3 regions of the Streptosporangium sp. NPDC023963 genome follow, and region 3 is predicted to be linked to each of the others. Evidence: riboswitches for the same ligand, from Rfam matches in the RefSeq annotation. Region 3 holds a riboswitch; each other region holds the start of a gene.
What was found. Region 3 has a riboswitch for cyclic di-AMP ahead of AB0F88_RS23170 (hypothetical protein). Riboswitches for the same ligand answer to the same signal wherever they lie in the genome.

Region 1 (3,791 bases), 260 kb from region 3:
CCGCGGAGGCCGTGGCGACGGTCGCCCGGCTGGTCAGGCTGACCGTCACGCACGACCCCGCGCCCGGCGACGCGGACGGGGCCGTGCTGTCCGACGCGGACCTGGCGATCCTGGGCGCGTCCCCGGAGGTCTACGCCGGCTACGCGGCGGCCGTGCGCGAGGAGTACGGCTTCGTCCCCGACGACGCGTTCAGGGCAGGGCGGGCCGCCGTGCTGCGCTCGCTGCTCGACCTCCCGGCGATCTTCCGCGTCGCCGATCTGGAGGAGGCGGCGAGAGCGAACATCGCGGCGGAGCTTGAGCGACTGTGAGCGGTTAGCCACCAATACTCAACAACGTATCCTGGTAATGCCGTAGTATTTTGGTGGAATCTGGTGGATTCAGGGGAGCGAGGGGAGCGAGGCATGCTTGCCCAGCAGCGGCAGCAGGCGATCCTGGAAAGGGTGCGCAGTAGCGGCGGGGTCAGGGTCGCCGATCTCGTCCGGGAGCTCGGCGTGTCCGACATGACGATCCGGCGTGACCTTGAGGTGCTCTCCGAGCGCGGCCTGGTGGAGAAGGTCCACGGCGGCGCCACCGCCGCCGGGCCCGGCTCGACCGAGGAACCGGGCTTCGCCGCCAAGTCGGCGCGCCAGCAGGCGGAGAAGGAGACGATCGCCCAGCACGCCGCCGGGCTCGTCCGGCCCGCCACGGCGATCACGCTCTCCGCGGGGACCACGACCTGGACGCTCGCCCACCACCTGGTCGACGTGCCCGAGCTGACCGTGATCACCAACTCGATCCGGATCGCCGACGTCTTCCACCGCTCCCCCAGGGCCGACCGCACGGTCGTGCTCACCGGCGGGATCCGCACCCCCTCCGACGCCCTGGTCGGCCCGGTCGCGGTCTCGGCGATCCGCGGGCTCCACGTCGACACCCTCTTCCTCGGCGTGCACGGGATGAGCGCCCGCGCCGGGTTCACCACCCCCAACCTGCTGGAGGCCGAGACCAACCGCGAACTGGTCGCCTCCGCGCACCGCCTGGTGGTGCTCGCCGACCACACCAAGTGGGGCACGGTCGGCATCAGCACCATCGCCCAGCTGGCCGAGGCCCACATCGTGGTCACCGACTCCGGCCTGGCCGGGGAGGCCCGCGAGGAGCTCGCCGCCTCGGTGGGCGAACTGATCATCACGGAACCCCAGTCAGAGAGCGAGATCGCCGGCCGATGAAACGCACGATCACCCACCTGGCCGACGGCCGGGAGCTCATCTACTTCGACCGGCGCGACGACGCCGACCGCGGAGCGGTCGACCGGCGCGACCTGCTGCCCCGCCCCGCCGCCTCCGAGCTGCGCTACGACCCGCTCACCGAGGAGTGGATCGCGGTGGCCGGGCACCGCCAGGGCCGCACCTTCCTGCCCCCGGCCAGCGAGTGCCCGCTCTGCCCCTCCACCCCCGGCAACCTCACCGAGGTGCCCGCCGCCGACTACGACGTGGTGGTCTTCGAGAACCGGTTCCCGTCGTTCTCCGCCCAGCCGGGCGAGCACCGGGAGATCGGCGGGCTGAGCGAGGTCCGGCCGGGGATCGGCAGGTGCGAGGTGGTCTGCTTCACCTCCGAGCACGACTCCTCATTCTCGCGGCTCTCCCCCGAGCAGGTCGAGCTGGTCATGGAGGCCTGGGTCGACCGTACGGCGGAGCTGTCGGCGACGCCGGGCGTGGAGCAGGTGTTCTGCTTCGAGAACCGGGGAGCGGAGATCGGCATCACCCTGGCCCACCCGCACGGCCAGATCTACGCCTACCCCTACGTGACCCCGCGTACCAGGCTGACCCTCGGGGCGGCCGAGCGCCACCGGGCGCGGACCGGCGGCAACCTGTTCGCCGACGTCCTGGCCGCGGAGCGGGAGGCCGGGATCCGGGTGGTGGGCTCGAACGAGCACTGGACGGCCTTCGTACCGGCCGCGGCGCGCTGGCCGGTGGAGGTCCACCTCTACCCGCACCGCCAGGTCCCCGACCTGGTCGCGCTGGAGGCCGAGGAGCGCGCGGCGTTCGGCCCCCTCTACACCGACGTGCTCCGCCGCCTCGACGGGCTGTTCGGCGTGCCCATGCCGTACATCGCGGCCTGGCACCAGGCGCCGGTCTCCACCGGCCGCGATCTGTCGTACGCGCACATGGAGCTGTTCAGCATCCGCCGCGCGCCGGACAAGCTGAAATACCTTGCCGGGTCGGAGTCGGCCATGGGCGCCTTCGTGAACGACGTGTCCCCCGAGGCGACAGCACAACTTCTGCGCTCTGTTGTCACGAACTGATTACCGCTCGGTCTCGTCTTGAGGTCGCATGACCTGCTGTTTACCACTACTATCCTTCCCACATCGGCTGTAAACGCTGATTTGCCTAATCCTGGGCGCCTCGCTCAGGAACCGGGGAACCACCGCACCTGGGGTGAAACCACTTCGGTGGAAGGGCTTCCTCCAGCCCGAACCCGTCAGCTAACCCGGTAGGCGGAAGGAGAGGAGAGTTCGTGGCGGCTTCGTCCCCCACGTTCCGTCGGCATGCCGCTGTGGTCCTCTGTCTGAGCTCGATCGCGGCGTTCACCATCGGTACTCCCACCGCGGGAAGCGCGGAACCCAAACCGACCGAGGCCAAGCTCCGTGCCGACCTGGCCAAACTCGGCAAGAAACTCGACGGGCTGATCGAGACCTACGCGGCCAAACGCGAGTCCCTCAAGAAGGCGCAGAAGGCCGAGGCCGTCGCCAAGCAGAACCTGGGCAAGGCCGAGGAGGTCTACGTCGAGGCCAAGAGGCAGGTCGACTCCATCGTCCAGCTCCGCTACCAGACCAGCAGCAGCGGAGGGCTGCCCGCGCTGATGTTCTCCGGCGACATGGGCGCCGCCGCGGTGATGGAACAGCTCACCGCCCAGCAGAGCGCCTATCTGGAGGGCTTCGCCGGCAGCCTCGAGCGCAGGAAGAAGGCGTCGGAGACGGCATCCAGGCTCACCGACGAGATCCGCGAGGAGGCCAAGGAGGTGGAGGGGCGGCGCGAGGAGGCCGAGGACGTGATCCGCGACGTCAAGGACAAGCTCGACCGGCTCGCCCCCACCGGTTCCGGCCGCCGCTCCGACGGCAGCTGGGCCCCGCAGCTCCCCACCGGTGCCGACAACATCACCGACCGCACCCGGATCATGCGCGACGCCGTCATGCGGCGCTTCAGCCTCCCGTACTCCGTGGGCTGCTACCGGTCCGCCAACGACGGCGGCGAGCACCCCCTGGGCCGCGCCTGCGACTTCATGATGAGCACCGGCGGCACGATGCCCTCGGCCGCCAACCTCGCGCTGGGCGACGAGATCGCCGCCTGGGCCCTCAAGAACAGGACCAGACTCGGCGTGAAGTACGTGATCTGGCGCCAGCGCATCAACCACGGCTCCGGCTGGCGCTTCATGTCCAACCGCGGCGGCATCACGGCCAACCACTTCGACCACCCGCACATCTCGATGTACTAGGACCCGTACGGACTTCGGATCTTCAGATGGGTTGATGGCGCTGCGGAGACGAAGACCGGCGAGGTGGCTCTCGGGAGTCATGCCGAAGCTGCTCGCCGAGCGGCCGTCCACGGCCGGGGCAGATGACCGGCGCGTGCTGATCCGATGCCAGACCGGGGGCGGCGCGGTCATCGAGGATCCTCCTTCGTCCAGGAGGCACATCACCGAACGCCGCGCACGCTCCGCCTCCGGGATCTTGCTGACACCAGGTCCTGCCGTACGGACTGCAGGCGACCCCGGCACCGCGCCGCCGGCCTACTCGTGGACCCGTCGGCCCTGCCCCG
Region 2 (3,791 bases), on a different contig from region 3:
CGCGGCCAGGCCGCGGGTGCTCCCGGCCCCGGCGAGCGCCGCGGCCTCGGCGTCGGTGGCGGGGAAGAGGACCACCGCGGGGACCGGCCCCCAGATCGCCGCGATCGTCGCGCGGGCCCGGTCGGCCCTGGCCGCCAGGTCCCGCAGGACGGCGGCCGGGACGCCGTGGCCGATCACGAGGGAGTACTCGCCCCGGACGGTGACCGCGGCGCCCGGCCACAGGTCGCGGGGATCGCGCGGGCTACGGGAGGCGTACGGGACGCGCGAAGGGGTCCGGGCGCCGTACGGGTCAGGGGGACGGGGGGCGCGCGGGAGGGGCGCGGCTCCGGCCAGGAGAGGTCCCGTCCCGGCGAACGGACCGGCGCTCATCAGCGCCAGCATCCCGGCGAGCACGGCGCGGCGCCCTTTCGGGACGGACATACGAGCCGATGGTACTCGACCGGCATGGAGCGGCCCCGGCCCTCCTGGTGGAGGGCCGGGGCCGCTTTTCCGTGCTCGGGCGCGTGCTCGGGCATGTGCTCGAGCGCGTGCCCGGACGCGGGCTCAGGCTCAGGTTCCATACCTGGGCTCCGTGCTCACGCGTGGATCCCGGGCTCCGCGCTCACGCGCGGACCTTGGGCTCCGTGCGGGGCTCAGGCCCCGGGCCGTACCGCTCCGGCGAAGGAGGACCTGTAATAGCCCGCCAGCCTCACGATACGGACCGTCTTGCCGCTGCTCGGCGAGTGGACCATCCTGCCCTTGCCGACGTACATGCCGACATGGCCCTTTCCACTGAAGAACAGCAGGTCACCGGGGTGCAACTTGCTCCACGAGACCTTTTTCCTGATCGACCTGTACTGGCTGTGCGTGATCCTGGGAAGGGACACGCCCGCCTTCCGCCAGGCGTACCGGACGAGCCCCGAGCAGTCGAACGCTCCGGGACCGGAGGCTCCCCACCGGTACGGATCGCCGATCTGCTTCTTGGCCGCCGAGACCGCCTTACCGGCCCGGATCCTCTGCAGTGCCGCCCTGCTCTTTTTGGCCTTGCCCTTGGCCTTGACCTTGGTCTCAGCCTTGGTCTCGGCCTGAGAGGCGGTCTTGTTGGTGCTCTCGGCCTTCTCTGAGACACCGGCCGCGCTGTTGACCAGTATCTCGGAGGGGCCGTCCACCGCCTGCGCCGCCGTGGGCCCCAGGGTGACCGCTCCGGCTGAGGCGGTCAGGGTGAGGGCGATGCCGCCGAGGGAAAGGCGGAAAAGGCGCGACAGACGGGGGTTGTACGGGGTGGTAGACAGGATTTCTCCTTGGGACTTCCACTGATGCCTACCGGGTTAGCTGACGGATTCGGGCTTGGAAGATGCCCTACGGCAAAACGCGCCGATTCACCCCTGGCCACGCTGTATCGGGCCTTTTGGGTCCCCGGTTCCATGCCTCCTGGCTGCATAGATTCGGCGGGCCGCCGTGATGAGCCCTGCCCCCGGGTGGGGGCACGGCGGCCGGTTGGATTTCTATAGGGACACCGGCCCGAAGACCGACATTCGCCGCGACGGCGTGGCTTGCACGTCGCGACGCCAGAAGTTACCCCGATCTCCAACTTTCGGCAAAGCATTCGCCAAATTGGGAGATCGACAACCCCTCTTGATCTTCCTGTTACCCCTGCTTAATGGCTATTTATGCTATTGAGATATGACTCTCGTCACACCCTTCTCGCCAGTCCAACAAATCACGATTTATGTAATCTTCATCACACTCACCGCCGATGGAGCGGTCCCGCATGATCCGGCCGGGTGACCTCAGCGCCCGACGCGCGTGCAGGCGCCGTGGACCGGCTCCCGGAAGTCCGCCCGACGATCTCGAGTCCGGCGGCGTCGAGCATCGGTCCGGGCAGCCGCCCGAAGGTGCCGTACTCGGTGCGCAGACGCTCGGCACAGTCGTCGCGGGTGTGGCCCAGCGCGGGCGTGACCCAGCGCGGGCGTGACCCAGCGCGGGCGTGACCCAGCGCGGGCGTGACCCAGCGCGGGCGTGACCCAGCGCGGGCGTGACCCAGCGCGGCATCGCCCGCCACGCCGTCGAGCCGACGGCCGAGCACGGCGTCGGAGTCGGAGTCGAGGCGCTCGGGACCGGCGCGCGCTCTTCGGGCGTCCGTGGTTTGATCATGTCCCGATGCCGGATGTGCCGCCGCGTCCGGCACATCCGGTTTCCCTGCGTCTCGTCAGGCGCGAGACGGGGCCGGCACATCCGGTTTCCCGGCGTCCCGTCAGGCGCGAGACGGGGCCGGGACGTCCCCGGCGGGAGCGCGGCCCGGCCCGGTCAGGGGCGGACGGCTCCGACGATGCGGCGGCCGTAGGCGGACAGCGGGACGACCTTGACGACGTCGCCGGTCTGCGGGGCGTGCACGATCTGGCCGTTGCCCGCGTACATGCTGACGTGGCCGAGACCCTCGCTGAAGATGAGGTCGCCCGGCTGGAGCTCGCTCAGCGAGACCTTGCGGCTCGCGCCCCAGCTCCACTGCTCCCAGGTCGTGCGGGGGAGGCTGACTCCCCCGCTGCGCCAGGCGCTCTGGACCAGGCCGGAGCAGTCCCAGCCGCGCGGGCCCGTGCCGCCGTACTGGTAGGGCTTGCCGACCTGGGCGAAGGCGAACTGCAGGGCGGCGCGGGCGTTGCCCGAGGCGGAGCCGTTGTACTGGATCCCGGCGCTCTCGGGGTTACCCGTCCTGAAGGCGTTGAGCTCGCGCAGGATCTTCGTCTGGGCCTTGACCATCTTGTCGGCCTTGGCCTTCTCCCTGGCCAGCTCGTCACGCGTCTCGTCGGCCTCGGCCAGCGCCTTCTTGGCCTGGTCCCGGCTGGTCCGCAGCACCTTGGTGGCCTCGTCGAAGGCGTTCAGGGACTGGGCGCGGGAGGTGGACATCTGGTCGGCGGCGGCCAGACCGCTCAGCAGGGCGCCGGGGTCGGTCTGGTAGATCATGCCTTCCCAGCCGTTGACCACGCCGACCTGGTAGGTGCTGACGGCCATCGTGACGAGCTCCTTGCGCAGCCCGGCCACCTGCTCGTTCTGGCGGGTCAGGTCATCGTTGAGCGTGTTGTACTTCTTCCTGGCCCGCTTCCACTTCTCCGAGGCCTGGTTGTACTTCTCGACGACCTGGTCGGCCTGCTCGTTGAGCTTCTCCAGCTTCTTCTTGGCCTGGGCGGCCGTCGGCCTCGGATCGGCGGCCGCTCCGCCCACCGGCAGCGTCAGCAACGCGAGAGCGAGCCCGGCCGCCACCGGTATCCGAATCAGTCCAACCGGCAAACCCGCCACGGCCACGTCAACGCCTCCCGACTGCACCAGACCTGCGGCGAATAGTACAGAAGAAGTAATGATTGACTCACCTTTTTGCCGGGTTTGCTCCTTAATCTCAGGTGAACCCCTTTACCCGCGACTTACCCGCGACCGGCGGCGCCCGTCTCACGACCGGCGGCGCCCCGGCCACGGGGGGCCGTCCGCCCCGGACCCCGCCAGGTCTCGCTACCGGCAGGTGGCGATGTCGCAGATCTTGGCGGTCATCTTCCTCGCGTCACGCAGCTGAACGGTCCAGTCGCTCTTCGCGGGCTTGGCGTACTCACCCGCCCAGAGGTAGACCACGACGGCGTTGCCCTTCCTGACCAGCACGCTCCGGTCGCCGCCCACCCCGGCCTTCTTCCCGTAGTAGACCTGCCCGGAGATCCTCAGCGCCTCGTCGCCGAGCCCGGTCAGGCGCGAGGAGGCGTAGCGGTAGCCGGAACCCGAGCCGGTCCTGCCTCCGCACCTGGTCAGGGCGGCGCGCACCTGGGCGACGG
Region 3 (3,791 bases):
TTCCTGCTGCAGGCCACCGGGCACCGGCCCAGGTTCCGGCGGGGAGAGCTGCACTGGCTCGGACCGCAGTGGTACTTCGACGCGACCGGCCTGCTCCGGGAGTGCGAGCGAAGGAAGGCGCAGTTGGAACAGACCTGGCCGTCCGCGGAGCTGGACACGCTCCCGGTCGTCCCGCTGGGGCGCATCAGCGCCCAGCGGGTGGTGCTGAGCTCGCTCCAGTGGGAGGTGCTCGTCGGCGCCGACTCCACGGCGACCCCGGCCGACCTGGCGCGCAAGCTGGGCCGTCCCGCGTACTCGGTACTGCTCGCCGTACGGCAGCTCGCCTCGTCCGGACTGCTCCGCCTCCCGGAGCCCGCTCCGGCGGAGACTCCTGCGGCTCCCAGGGCTCCCGGGGCTCCCGGGGCTCCCGGGGCACCGGACCCGCTGCCCAGGCGGACGAGGGGTGCCACGGAGATCCCCGCGGCCGCCGCGGGTTCTCCGGAGACCTCGGAGTGGCTCCCCAGGGCGAACGGGGACCCGGCCGACGTCAACCTGCTCATCCGGCTCAGGAACGCATTGGAGGCCATGACTTGAGCGACTTGAGCGACTTGAGCGACTTGAGCCCGGTCACATGCCGATAAGGCTGCGGACGCTGAAGCTGATCGGAAGGAGGATGCCGGTGGAACTGCGTGAGGAGATACGGCGCGAGATGGCGGCGCTGCGAGAACGCATGCCCGACGTGAACGGGAGCATCGCGTGCAGCGTCGACGGTCTGACGATAGCGAGCGACCTGGAGAGGGACACCGAGCAGACCGGCGCGCTCTCCTCCGCGGTGCTGGCCCTCAGCCGCCGGATGACGAGCATGGCCGGCAAGGGCACCTTCGAGGAGACGTTGATCTCCGGTACCAACGGCTACGCGGCGTTCTACGCCGCCGGACCCAAGATCGTCCTCACAGTCCTGGCGCGCCCGGGGACCAACCTCGGGCTGCTCCGGCTGGAGGGCCGCAAGACGGCGGCCAGGCTGGCCGCCGCCGGCTCGCGCACATCGATACCCCAGTGATCGGAGACAGCAATGGGCAACATGGACATCTCGCTCAAGGAGATGATGACGATCGACGGTGCCATCGGCGCGGTCGTCGTCGACTACAACAGCGGGATGGCGCTGGGCGCGCTCGGCGGGTCCAAGGACCTCGACCTCCAGGTCGCGGCCGCGGGTAACACCGAGGTCGTCAAGGCCAAGATGCGGACCATGGAGTCGCTCGGCCTCAAGGACGGCATCGAGGACATCCTCATCACGCTCGGCACGCAGTACCACGTGATCCGCCCGATCGCGGGCCGGAGCGGCAAAGGGCTGTTCCTCTACCTGGCTCTCGACCGGAACCGGGCCAACCTCGCGCTCGCGCGGCACACCCTGCGCGGCATCGAGGAGAAGCTCGAAGTCTGATCCTCCGGTGCGGCCCGCGCCCCGGGAGGCACGGACCGCACCGGAGTCCTTTCCGCGTCTTTTCTGAGCGTTCCCGGAGGACTCCGGCGGGGGTCTTCCGGAGGGCGACGGCTCCGGCTCAGCCCTTCCCGGCGCCGATCTCGGCGGCGCGGGCACCGGCGGCGGCCACGCCGGCCGGGGCGTGCCAGGAGGCGGGCTCGACCATGACCTTGGGCTTGCCGGCCCACGGCCGCACCGCGGCGCTCACCGGCTGGGTCTGCACGCCTATCCCCAGTCGCTGGGCCTTGGCGAAGACGACCGTCGGAGGCTTGGCCGGGCTGGTGTCCCTGCGGCTCCAGGCACCGGTGGAGAACGCGACGGGGTGGTTCTTTATCCCCGTACCGTCACCCCACTTGGTGACCACGTACTGGATGTCGATGTGGCCCATCCCGCCGTTGCCGTCCACGCCGAGCGTGCCGGCGTTGAACGTTCCACCGGTCAGGTCGGCGAAGGTCTTGGCGTCGATGTCGATCATGATGCCCTGGTTCGAGGGGGAACCGGGGCCGCGGTCGCCGACGAAGAACTTGGCCTTCTTGCCCTTGTAGATGAGGTAGCCCTCGGTGAGCAGGGGCCAGCTCGGGCTGGCGATCATGCCCTTCTGCATCGGCCGGCCGCTGGCGGGCAGCCCGGTGTCACCGGCCCGGCCGGAGGAGTCGTCCCAGAAGTAGGAGGCCGTGGTCGCGCCCTGGAGGAGGACGGACTCGGCGCTGGCCTTCGCCACCCCGACCTCGGGGTCGGCGGTGGCGGCGAAACAGGTGGAGGTGGGCAGCGCCACCGCGACACCGGTGGCGGCGAGGACGCTCGCGCCGACCAGGGCGGCGGCGGCGAGGCGGTTTCCGCGGGACTTGTTCTTCTGCCAGGTGAACTTGCTCAGGCCGTTCTTGTGCAAACCAAAGATGGGGCGCATGGAGAAAAGGCTCTTTCGCGAGGGAACGGGGCAGCCACGTGCGACACACCGGAGTGGTGCGGTGGCGGGGACGCGCTCGTCGGAAAAGGGGGCGTAGCCGGAATCTCAGGCAATCGCTACGCGGAGCACGATCTGGAAGGTGCCGCGATCGGGCGCGGCGAGAAGGTACGGGGGGAAGGGGGAAAGTTCAGGTGGCCGGCACGGACAAGGGCTGCACCGACGTGGTAACGCGGTGATCCATGAGGGGATCTCCTCTCCATCTCGTCTACCGGGTTAGCTGACGGGTTCGGGCGGTGGAGTTGCCCTACCGCCGCGTGGTCGCGGCGGATTCACCCCGGAAACGTGGTTCCCCGGCTCCGGGGCCCCTGAGGGGCCCTCGGGATTCGACGTCGGCCGGCCGCTCCCTCTTGTGAAGGGCAGGTCGCCAACCGATAACTGTGGACACTACCCACCCAAACCGGACAAAGCAAAGCAAACACCATGAAAACCCCAGAAGATCTACCTACAAGCTTCAAGGAAGCCTCATCGATCGCCCCGCCAGGCCAACACCCGTCCTACCAGCACGGATGTCTCCCCCATCTCGGGATCCGCCCCCGGAACCCCGTCCCGGAGCCCGTTCCAGGGCCCTGTCCCCGGAGATCCACACGGGGAACATCCGCCCCGTGAACCCGTCCCCGGCCGGTCCCGCCCCGCCCCGTAAAGGTTCACCCAAGGTCCCGCCCCGCAAAGGTCCATTCAAGGAGAGCCCGTCCCGCGGGCCGTCCCCGGCCGACCGGTTCCGCCAGGTTTCAACCGGCCCCGCTCAGTCCCGCTCAGTCCCACCAGAACGACCAGGCGTTCCTGCCCTTGATCTGCTCGGCGTAGTCGATGAGGTTCCCCGCCCCCTGGATGATGCTGTCGGGGCAGAACGTCCAGTGCTCCGCGGCGACGTGCAGGGCGTGCTCGGAGGTGGTCGGAGGCGCGGCGACGCTGAGGTCGAGGGTGTTGAAACCCATGCCGACCACCCGCACCCCGAACCTGTCCTCCCAGCTCCGCACGACGGCCGCGAGCGGGACCATCCACTCGTTGTGGTTCAGGGCGCCCTGCCAGCCCATGACGGCGAGGGCGTCGGCCCCGCGCTCGACCGCGACGAGCCCGAGCGGGGTCCTGCGCTCGGCCACCAGCCCGGCGTACCAGTCGGCGACCACGCCGGGGTCGGCGGCGAGCCTTCCCGAGGGGGCCGGGCCGGGACACTCGGGGCCGAAGGGGTCGAGCAGTTCCAGCTGGTCGAGGTTGGCCTTGGCGATCCAGTCGGACCACACCTCGGCCATGAACGCGGCGGCGTGGTAGTTGTCGATCTGACCGGCCGTGTCCGGGGCGATCTGCCCGGCCGACCAGGGCTGGACGGAGTCCTCCAGCAGCACCGGCCACAGGCCCGACCGC

Region 1: another riboswitch for cyclic di-AMP. It lies ahead of AB0F88_RS21945 (hypothetical protein); the one in region 3 lies ahead of AB0F88_RS23170 (hypothetical protein).
Region 2: another riboswitch for cyclic di-AMP. It lies ahead of AB0F88_RS02785 (C40 family peptidase); the one in region 3 lies ahead of AB0F88_RS23170 (hypothetical protein).

The regions. Positions count from the first base shown of each region.
Region 1 is NZ_JBEZZK010000007.1:21,134-24,924, forward strand. Features, by position in the region: gene AB0F88_RS21930 (metal-dependent phosphohydrolase) at 1-308, shown strand, start outside; gene AB0F88_RS21935 (DeoR/GlpR family DNA-binding transcription regulator) at 402-1,202, shown strand; gene galT (galactose-1-phosphate uridylyltransferase) at 1,199-2,278, shown strand; cyclic di-AMP (ydaO/yuaA leader) riboswitch at 2,351-2,487, shown strand; gene AB0F88_RS21945 (hypothetical protein) at 2,530-3,468, shown strand; gene AB0F88_RS21950 (MMPL family transporter) at 3,763-3,791, opposite strand, start outside.
Region 2 is NZ_JBEZZK010000001.1:668,577-672,367, forward strand. Features, by position in the region: gene AB0F88_RS02780 (hypothetical protein) at 1-420, opposite strand, end outside; gene AB0F88_RS02785 (C40 family peptidase) at 633-1,148, opposite strand; cyclic di-AMP (ydaO/yuaA leader) riboswitch at 1,282-1,440, opposite strand; gene AB0F88_RS02790 (NlpC/P60 family protein) at 2,287-3,237, opposite strand; gene AB0F88_RS02795 (hypothetical protein) at 3,481-3,791, opposite strand, start outside.
Region 3 is NZ_JBEZZK010000007.1:285,666-289,456, forward strand. Features, by position in the region: gene AB0F88_RS23155 (hypothetical protein) at 1-573, shown strand, start outside; gene AB0F88_RS23160 (roadblock/LC7 domain-containing protein) at 653-1,039, shown strand; gene AB0F88_RS23165 (hypothetical protein) at 1,052-1,423, shown strand; gene AB0F88_RS23170 (hypothetical protein) at 1,542-2,369, opposite strand; cyclic di-AMP (ydaO/yuaA leader) riboswitch at 2,617-2,768, opposite strand; gene AB0F88_RS23175 (DUF4253 domain-containing protein) at 3,182-3,791, opposite strand, start outside.